DNA from 4 places in the Robertmurraya beringensis genome. Region 1 is predicted to be linked to each of the others. Evidence: riboswitches for the same ligand, from Rfam matches in the RefSeq annotation. Region 1 holds a riboswitch; each other region holds the start of a gene.
The links. A riboswitch is a leader RNA that binds a small molecule or an ion and turns the genes downstream of it on or off. The one in region 1 is predicted to bind S-adenosylmethionine.
Positions count from the first base shown of each region.

Region 2: another riboswitch for S-adenosylmethionine. It lies ahead of ACFFHF_RS20100 (methionine biosynthesis PLP-dependent protein); the one in region 1 lies ahead of metK (methionine adenosyltransferase).
Region 3: another riboswitch for S-adenosylmethionine. It lies ahead of ACFFHF_RS23915 (methionine ABC transporter ATP-binding protein); the one in region 1 lies ahead of metK (methionine adenosyltransferase).
Region 4: another riboswitch for S-adenosylmethionine. It lies ahead of mtnK (S-methyl-5-thioribose kinase); the one in region 1 lies ahead of metK (methionine adenosyltransferase).

Region 1 covers NZ_JBHLUU010000009.1:35,436-37,641, reverse strand. Annotated here, with positions in the region: gene metK (methionine adenosyltransferase) at 1-981, opposite strand, end outside; SAM riboswitch class I at 1,212-1,350, opposite strand; gene pckA (phosphoenolpyruvate carboxykinase (ATP)) at 1,729-2,206, shown strand, end outside.
Region 2 covers NZ_JBHLUU010000122.1:39,024-41,229, reverse strand. Annotated here, with positions in the region: gene ACFFHF_RS20115 (gamma-glutamylcyclotransferase) at 1-408, opposite strand, end outside; gene sda (sporulation histidine kinase inhibitor Sda) at 597-731, shown strand; gene ACFFHF_RS20105 (hypothetical protein) at 805-1,041, opposite strand; SAM riboswitch class I at 1,208-1,312, shown strand; gene ACFFHF_RS20100 (methionine biosynthesis PLP-dependent protein) at 1,393-2,206, shown strand, end outside.
Region 3 covers NZ_JBHLUU010000128.1:28,056-30,261, reverse strand. Annotated here, with positions in the region: gene ilvD (dihydroxy-acid dehydratase) at 1-839, shown strand, start outside; SAM riboswitch class I at 1,017-1,123, shown strand; gene ACFFHF_RS23915 (methionine ABC transporter ATP-binding protein) at 1,197-2,206, shown strand, end outside; gene ACFFHF_RS23910 (methionine ABC transporter permease) at 2,200-2,206, shown strand, end outside.
Region 4 covers NZ_JBHLUU010000119.1:31,241-33,446, forward strand. Annotated here, with positions in the region: gene ACFFHF_RS18920 (carbon-nitrogen family hydrolase) at 1-507, shown strand, start outside; SAM riboswitch class I at 576-734, shown strand; gene mtnK (S-methyl-5-thioribose kinase) at 807-1,994, shown strand; gene ACFFHF_RS18930 (methylated-DNA--[protein]-cysteine S-methyltransferase) at 2,019-2,206, opposite strand, start outside.

The DNA of each region.
Region 1 (2,206 bases):
AATAGAGATAGATACTGGATGTGCAACACCGATTGCATATGCAAGCTGTACTTCCACTTTATCTGCTAGGCCTGCAGCAACAAGATTCTTTGCTACATAACGAGCAGCATAAGCAGCTGAACGGTCAACCTTTGTAGGATCCTTACCAGAGAATGCGCCGCCACCGTGACGAGCATAACCACCGTACGTATCAACAATAATTTTACGTCCTGTTAATCCAGCGTCACCTTGTGGTCCACCGATTACGAAACGTCCAGTTGGGTTAATGAAATACTTTGTATTTTCATCAATTAACTCTTCTGGTACAACAGGATTAATAACATACTCTTTAAGATTTCGTTGAATTTGCTCCAATGTTACTTCAGGATGGTGCTGTGTTGAAATAACAATGGTATCAATACGAACTGGTTTATTATTTTCATCGTATTCAACTGTAACTTGAGTTTTACCATCAGGACGAAGGTAAGGTAGAATATCTTCCTTACGAACTTCAGTTAATCTTCGAGCTAGTTTATGTGCTAAAGAAATTGGAAGAGGCATAAGCTCTTTTGTTTCATTACAAGCAAAACCAAACATTAATCCTTGGTCTCCTGCTCCAATTGCATCAATTTCTTCATCAGACATGGATCCTTCACGTGCTTCTAGTGCTTGGTCTACTCCCATTGCAATATCAGCTGATTGCTCATCAATAGAAGTTAAAACCGCACATGTTTCAGAATCGAAACCATATTTTGCACGAGTGTACCCAATTTCCTTAATTGTTTCGCGAACAATCTTTGGAATATCTACGTATGTAGAGGTTGTAATTTCCCCAGCAACTAATACTAACCCTGTAGTTACTGACGTTTCAGCAGCAACACGAGCATTTGCGTCTTTTGCTAAAATAGCATCTAAAATTGAGTCTGAAATTTGGTCACTGATCTTATCCGGATGACCTTCTGTAACTGACTCGGATGTAAATAAACGACGTTTTTTTGACATCTCCTGACCTCCTATTTTATTTATACTTGAGAAAAAGGTATGCTTATCATATCAACATAAACAAAACCTTCCATTTGATACGGAACTCATTCCCTAAGTAGTATGAAATAAACATGCCATTTTTATTATGAAGGTTTGAAAAATTACCCACCGCAATAAAAACTTTATGCAAAATAAAAAACCTTCCCTGCTTGAGGAAAGGGTGATAGCAAAGTAATTTGCGCCTTTCGCTCTTATCGTTCAAGGACTAAAATCCTTGCCTCAGGTTAGCACCTTCTCTTTTATATTAATTACAGTTTATGTAATTAATTATTAAAGCAGGTTGCTGGGTTTCATAGGGCCTGTCCCTCCACCAGCTCGGGATAAGAGAGTATCCGTTCAATGTAGAATAATACCGTACTTCGTCAAATACTGTCAACATCTTTATGAAAAATAGTTGGTTCTTTCTTCAAATAATGAGCAACTAATATCTTCCCATTTCCATATTCCCAAGACCTTCCCATCTGGAAGAATAATATGAACACTTAGCATCATATAACGCAATTGTTCCCATTTGAATTTGTCCCTTCTATTAATAGTATAGACTATTGCCTGCGATCCATCCTTTTATGAAATAAAAAGGCTTAAAAATAGGTCGAATACGATGTTTTTTCTTGCACCCTCTAATATTTTTTCAAATAGTATAGACTAATTAAGTTAATGTGTTATACTAATTAAAAATAACAAATAAAGGTAGGTAGTCATCAGATGAACTCTGTCCGTATTTCTAACCAATTAAGTGAATTGTTAGCCTCTGGTCATGTGCATGTGCAACTATCTGTACCACAATTAGTTGAAAAGGTTCTTACTAGAAACGAAGGAGTCTTAACTTCGACAGGAGCAGTTCGAGCAACAACAGGAAAATATACTGGTCGGTCTCCTAAAGACAAATTCATCGTTGAAGAAGCTTCAACAAAGGACAAGATTGACTGGGGAACAGTTAACCAACCAATCTCTCCAGAAGTATTCGAACGTTTATATAATAAAGTACTAGGTTACTTGAAAGATAGAGATGAGCTGTTTGTTTTCAAAGGGTTTGCTGGTGCAGATAAGAAGCATCGCCTACCCATACAAGTGATAAATGAGTTCGCATGGCATAATCTATTTGCCCACCAGTTATTCATTAGACCAACAGCAGAAGAGCTTTTGACTCATGAAGAACAATTCACAGTCATCTCAGCTCCAA
Region 2 (2,206 bases), on a different contig from region 1:
GTATACTTGTTCAGGAGGATTTTCCATGAATCTATGTAATTTCCAATCTCCATGTGTGATTTTTTCGTTCTTGCTGGATTCATCCACATTCACATACACAAGCGCACCTTTAGTGCCTTTATCCGTATGAACAGTAACATTTGTTCTGTCATACAAATTAGACTCTCTCCCCTCTTCAAAATCCTCCAATGCGTCAAGGAGAGGTAAAAGATTTTTACTAACTTCATATAACTCACCATGCACCTTACCGGAATTATTTAGTTCTAGAGTAGGATAACCGTTACCTGTATCAAAAAGCTCACCATTAACCCATGCCTGTTCAGCTATGCACGTAGCTTCCCTGATTAATCCGTGATTCGTTTCATGTTTGCGTAAAGTTCCATAAACAAAAAGTGTGATCGTATCCATCCTTCTCCCCCATCATACAAACTATTTACCATATTTTATCATGAAAAAAATCATTACGTGAAAATCCTGTAACAGAATATTAATAATTTTATGGCAAAAAATATGGAGTTTTGGGTTTTCAAATGGATTGAAACCCGATACAATTATAAAAAGCTAGAAAATTCAGTCCATTTTAAGGAGGCTTTTAAATGAAGATTATGAGTAATGAAATGTTAGTTGTCTCGTATCGGAATGCATTGAAGTCAGGTGAAAATAAAGAATGGGCGAAGTTTTTGAAGAAGGAAATTGAGAAAAGAAACTTAAAACCGACAATTAAATCGTAGGACACAACCACCGGCTTCTATAAGCTGGTGGTTTTATGTATTGTACAAAATAAAGAAGACGGGGTTTCCCCGTCTATAACTGATTGATCATATTTAAGTACAGTTGTTGCGGGGGTTGACTGGAGAGTCGTTTCTCCTTTTGAGCTGATTCATTTATTTCTCTCATTTCAAGAGGAAAATCCACGTGACCACCTACAAAATAACCTTGAAGACTCTCACCTAAAATAAATAATTCAATTCCATCTTCGGTAACAAAAAAGGTGTCTTCATTCAACATATACCGATGATGACATCTGCTTTTCGTTTGCATGAATTTCCCTCCACTTTTTGTTCTCAAACCCATTATATATTAAATGTTCTGAATATTCATATAGTAAATTTTAGGAAATTGCGAAGAATATTGTCGTAAATTTGTAAAAAAGATTGACACTTAGCAATTTACTGTAGTAAAGTTAGAAAAAATTAAATGTTTTGATTTCTTATCAAGAGAGGTCGAGGGTCTGGCCCTATGAAGCCTCAGCAACCATCAATTTTTTGAAAAGGTGCTAATTCCAGCAAGTATTTTACTTGGAAGATAAGAAGAATGGCTCATGTTGATAACAAAGTCTTCTTCTTAGAGAGAAGACTTTTTTTTATTATTAGGATGTTGGGAGAGACTAGAATGTACAAAAATGAAACTAAGGTAGCGCAGATCGGGAACAGAAGTGAAACTCAAACGGGAACAGTAAATCCACCTGTTTACTTTTCGACAGCTTATCGACACGAAGGAATTGGCCAATCAACAGGCTTTGATTATATTCGCACAGGCAATCCAACAAGAAAACTTGTAGAGGCGGCAATTGCTGATTTAGAAGGCGGTGATCAAGGATTTGCCTGTAGTTCTGGAATGGCTGCTATCACTACGATTCTTGCAATCTTTGAATCTGGTGATGAATGGATCGTATCAAGGGACTTATACGGTGGAACCTATCGAATCTTAGAACAAGGCTTTAAAAAATGGGGACTTACGAGTACGTATGTACAAACTCATGACGTAAGCATTATCGAACAAGCCATTACTGAGAAAACAAAAGCTATCTTCATTGAAACACCAACCAATCCATTGATGGAAGAAACGGATATTCAAGCGGTTGCTGAGCTAGCGAAAAAATATAATATTTTATTAATTGTCGACAATACATTTTATACTCCATTACTTCAAAGACCGATCGAGCTTGGAGCTGACATTGTCATTCATAGCGCTACCAAATACTTAGGTGGGCATAATGATGTGCTAGCTGGCTTGATCGTTGGAAAAGGAAAAGAAGTTTGTGAACAGCTTGGATTCCACCACAACTCTATTGGAGCAGTTTTAAGTCCGTTTGACTCTTGGCTCCTTATTCGTGGGATGAAGACTTTAGCGCTTAGAATGAAACAGCATGAAACAAATGCAAGAGAGCTTGCAAGCTTTTTAAAGACTCATGAAAACGTGGTAG
Region 3 (2,206 bases), on a different contig from region 1:
TGGCATTAGCTCATGAAGCAGAAATTGATTATCCAATCGGAAGAATCAACGAAGTAGCGGCACGTGTTCCTCACCTGTCTAAGCTTGCACCTGCTTCTGATGTATTTATTGAAGATTTGCATGAAGCGGGCGGAGTTTCTGCCGTTCTAAACGAATTATCTAAGAAAGAAGGAGCCCTTCACTTAGATACATTAACGGTTACAGGGAAAACACTTGGTGAAAATATTGCCGGCTGTGACGTTAAGAACCATGATGTAATTCATTCCATTGATAACCCACATAGTGAAAAGGGTGGCCTAGCTGTATTGTTTGGTAACCTTGCTCCAGATGGTGCGATCATTAAAACTGGTGGAATCACAGGTGGAAACCGCCATGAAGGACCTGCGGTTGTATTTGATTCACAAGACGAAGCTCTTCACGGCATTGCTAATGGAAAAGTAAAAGAAGGCGACGTTGTAGTAATCCGTTACGAAGGACCAAAAGGTGGACCTGGTATGCCTGAAATGCTTGCTCCAACTTCTCAAATCATGGGAATGGGACTTGGCGCGAAGGTTGCTCTTGTAACCGATGGCCGCTTCTCTGGCGCTTCACGCGGATTGTCTATCGGTCACGCTTCACCAGAAGCTGCTGAAGGCGGACCATTAGCATTTATCCAAAATGGAGATCAAATTGTGATCGATGTTGACGCTCGTTCCATGGACGTTGTTCTTTCTGATGAAGAATGGGCAGAGCGTAAAGCCAACTGGAAAGGCTTTGAACCTAAGGTGAAAAAGGGTTATCTAGCTCGTTATTCGAAGCTTGTAACATCTGCTAGCACCGGTGGAGTTATGAAAATCTAATTTTAATTTGGCACCCATTCACTTTTTTTGTGATGGGTGTTTTATTTTTATAAATTTTTCCCCACTTACAGCCTCAGGTGTGTAAGCGTTTCCCCTACTTCCTTCTACCAAAAATAGCTGTTGACACTTCTCCCCTATTAGATTTATGATTCATGTAACAAATTTAATAAGACCTTTTACTTATCAAGAGTGACTGAGGGATTAGGCCCTATGACGTCCGGCAACCTCCATTTCATGGAACGGTGCCACTTCCTACAGAATGATTCCATTCTGAAAGATAAGTCGTATATATAACGATGCCTCTTTCTGACTGGAAAGAGGTTTTTTTGTATTTTCATAGCTTAAGGGGTGACAGATATGATTGAAGTAACAGATTTGGTGAAAGTCTACCAAACAAAAAAAGGTGAAGTAACGGGTGTGGACCATGTGTCATTAACGGTGAACAAAGGGGAAATCTTTGGAATCGTTGGTTATAGTGGTGCTGGGAAAAGTTCATTACTACGTTGTTTGAATTTATTGGAGGCTCCGACCTCAGGAGAAATTAAAATAGATGGGGTGTCCCTTACCGCTCTTGGGAAAAAGGAGCTTCGGACAGCTCGTCAAAAAATCGGGATGATCTTCCAACACTTCTATCTCGTAAGCTCGAAGACGGTTTTTGAAAACGTAGCTTTTGCCTTAAAGGCTGCATATAAATCAAAAACAGAAATTGATACTCGAGTCACCGATCTACTTGAAATGGTCGGCTTGTCAGATAAGCGTGATGTGTATCCCTCTCAGTTAAGTGGTGGACAAAAGCAACGTGTGGGGATTGCAAGAGCGTTAGCGAATAACCCTTCCGTTCTGCTTTGTGATGAAGCCACCTCTGCCCTGGACCCAAGCACGACGAAATCGATTTTATCTTTGTTAAAAAAGATTAACCAGGAGCTAGGATTAACGATTGTACTGATCACACATGAGATGGAAGTTGTAAAAGAGATTTGTGATCGAATGGCAGTTATGCAGGACGGGCGAATTGTTGAGGAAGGTCCAGTCTATGATTTGTTCGCAAATCCAGCGAATGAACTGACGAAAGAATTCATTAATACCATTCTTCAATTTGATTTACCAGATCACTTGCTAACTTCAAGCAAAGGAAAAATTGTAAAGATTCATTTCCGCGGGGCAATTGCAGAGGAATCAGTAATTTCAGACGCGCTTCAGAAGTTCCAAGTAAAGGGCAATATTTTACACGGCAAGATCGAGTACATAAAAGAAACTCCACTTGGAATCTTCATCATGGAACTCACAGGTGATATGGCCGAAGTAGAAAAAGCAATACAATACATCACATCTCGCACAGAAAGCTTGGAGGTGATCCGAGATGCCGC
Region 4 (2,206 bases), on a different contig from region 1:
GTATACAACACCATGCTGGTTATTAGTAACGAAGGAGAACTTGTTTCCACATACAGTAAAGCGCATCTTTTTAAGCTAATGAATGAGCATGAACATCTTCAATCAGGCAGTACAAACGGGATGTTTGCTCTAGACAAGAATTTATTTGCAGGATTCATATGCTATGATATTCGCTTTCCTGAATGGATTCGTGCTCATACGACAGAAGGAGCGGAAACTATCGTTGTTGTTGCTGAGTGGCCTCTCCCTCGATTGAACCATTGGAGATCTTTATTAATTGCTAGAGCGATTGAAAATCAATGCTTTGTCATAGCATGCAATCGTTCAGGCTCAGATCCCGACAATGTGTTTGCTGGGCATTCATTGATTATTAATCCTTGGGGAGAAGTAATTGCTGAGGGAGACGAACTTGAATCTATTGTAACTGGTCAAATCGATTTGGCAGAAGTAAAGAAAGTCCGCAACACGATTCCGATATTTTCAGACCGTCGGACAGACTTATATTAAAAACTGTTGACAACTTTAACACTATGCTGATATGATTCTGATCAGTGAATATTAACTGAAAATTACATCTCTTATCAAGAGTAGGCAGAGGGATTTGGCCCGATGAAGCCCAGCAACCGACCGTAATTCCATTGTGAAATGGGGCGCTATCAATTTAGCGCCGGATAAATCCGTAAGGCACGGTGCTAATTCCAACAGAAAGAAATTTCCTTTCTGGTAGATAAGAGGTTTGTTGACTAAAGCCTCAAACCTCTTTCTAGTAGAAAGAGGTTTTTTTATGCAATAGGAGGATAATCATTATGTCAACAGTAATACAAGAAACTTATCAACCATTAACAGAAGAAACAGCCATCTTATTAGCAAAAGAGAGAAATTTATTCTCCGAAAATAGTACTCTATCGTGTACAGAAATAGGAGATGGCAATTTAAATTTAGTTTTTCATATTAAAGATCAAGATGGAAAAGGCATCATCATAAAACAAGCTCTTCCATATGCAAAAGTAGTAGGTGAGTCATGGCCACTCACTTTAAAACGTGCCACTATTGAAGCAGAAGCATTAAAACTATTTAAAAAGCATGCTCCTGACTTTGTTCCTGACGTGTATTATACGAATGAAGTATTAGCTATTACGATTATGGAAGATTTATCACATTTGACTATCTCTAGAAAAGGGTTAATTGACGGAAACGAATATCCCCTGCTTGCAAGTCATCTTGGCACATACTTAGCCAATACAACCTTTTTCACATCAGAGTTCGGGGTGGATAAGGGACAAAAGAAAGAGCTTGTTGGAAAATTTATCAACCCAGAATTATGTAAAATTACTGAGGACCTAATTTTCTCCGATCCTTACTTTGATGCAGAGACCAATGATTTTGAACCACAGCTCACTTCAACCGTTGAAAAACTATGGAAGGATACAGAGTTAAAACTTCAGGTAGCCTTACTGAGAAAAAGCTTCTTAACGGAAGCGGAAGCACTTTTACATGGTGATCTTCATACAGGCAGCTTATTTGTTTCGAAGGAAGAAACAAAAGTAATTGACCCAGAATTTGCATACTTTGGTCCTGTAGGTTTTGATATTGGTCAAGTCATTGCCAATTTATTGTTCCAAGCAATTGCCTTCGAAGAAAAATCCGATTCGATATACTCACAGGTAAGAACATTTTGGAATGTGTATCAAAATCAATTTTCAATCCTATGGGAACATGACAATTTAGAACCATTTGCTCGTATTGACGGTTTCCTTTCTTCTACTCTACAAAAATACTTTCAGGATGCAGTTGGTTTTGCTGGATGCGAACTAATAAGAAGAACAATCGGTCTTGCCCATGTAGCAGACTTGGATGGTCTTCCAGATGAAAAGGAACGAATTGCAGCGAAGGAAAAATCATTAGCGTTAGGTAGAGAATTAATTCTCAAGCGCAATGAATTCACATCCATTGAAGAGTTAGTTACATTTTTACAAACAAAAAAATACGAGTAGAATGATTCTCTACTCGTAATCTTACTATCGTTTAAAGCCAGCTCCTTCTAATGTAAGGAGCTTTTCCTTTATATCTGTACGTGTTCCTGCATAACCTGTTAGCTTCTGATTTTTCCCTATTACTCTATGGCATGGAATAATAACAGGAAGACGATTTGCTTTATTCGCCTGTCCGATTGCACGAACCGCCTTACTATTTCCTATCTTTTCTG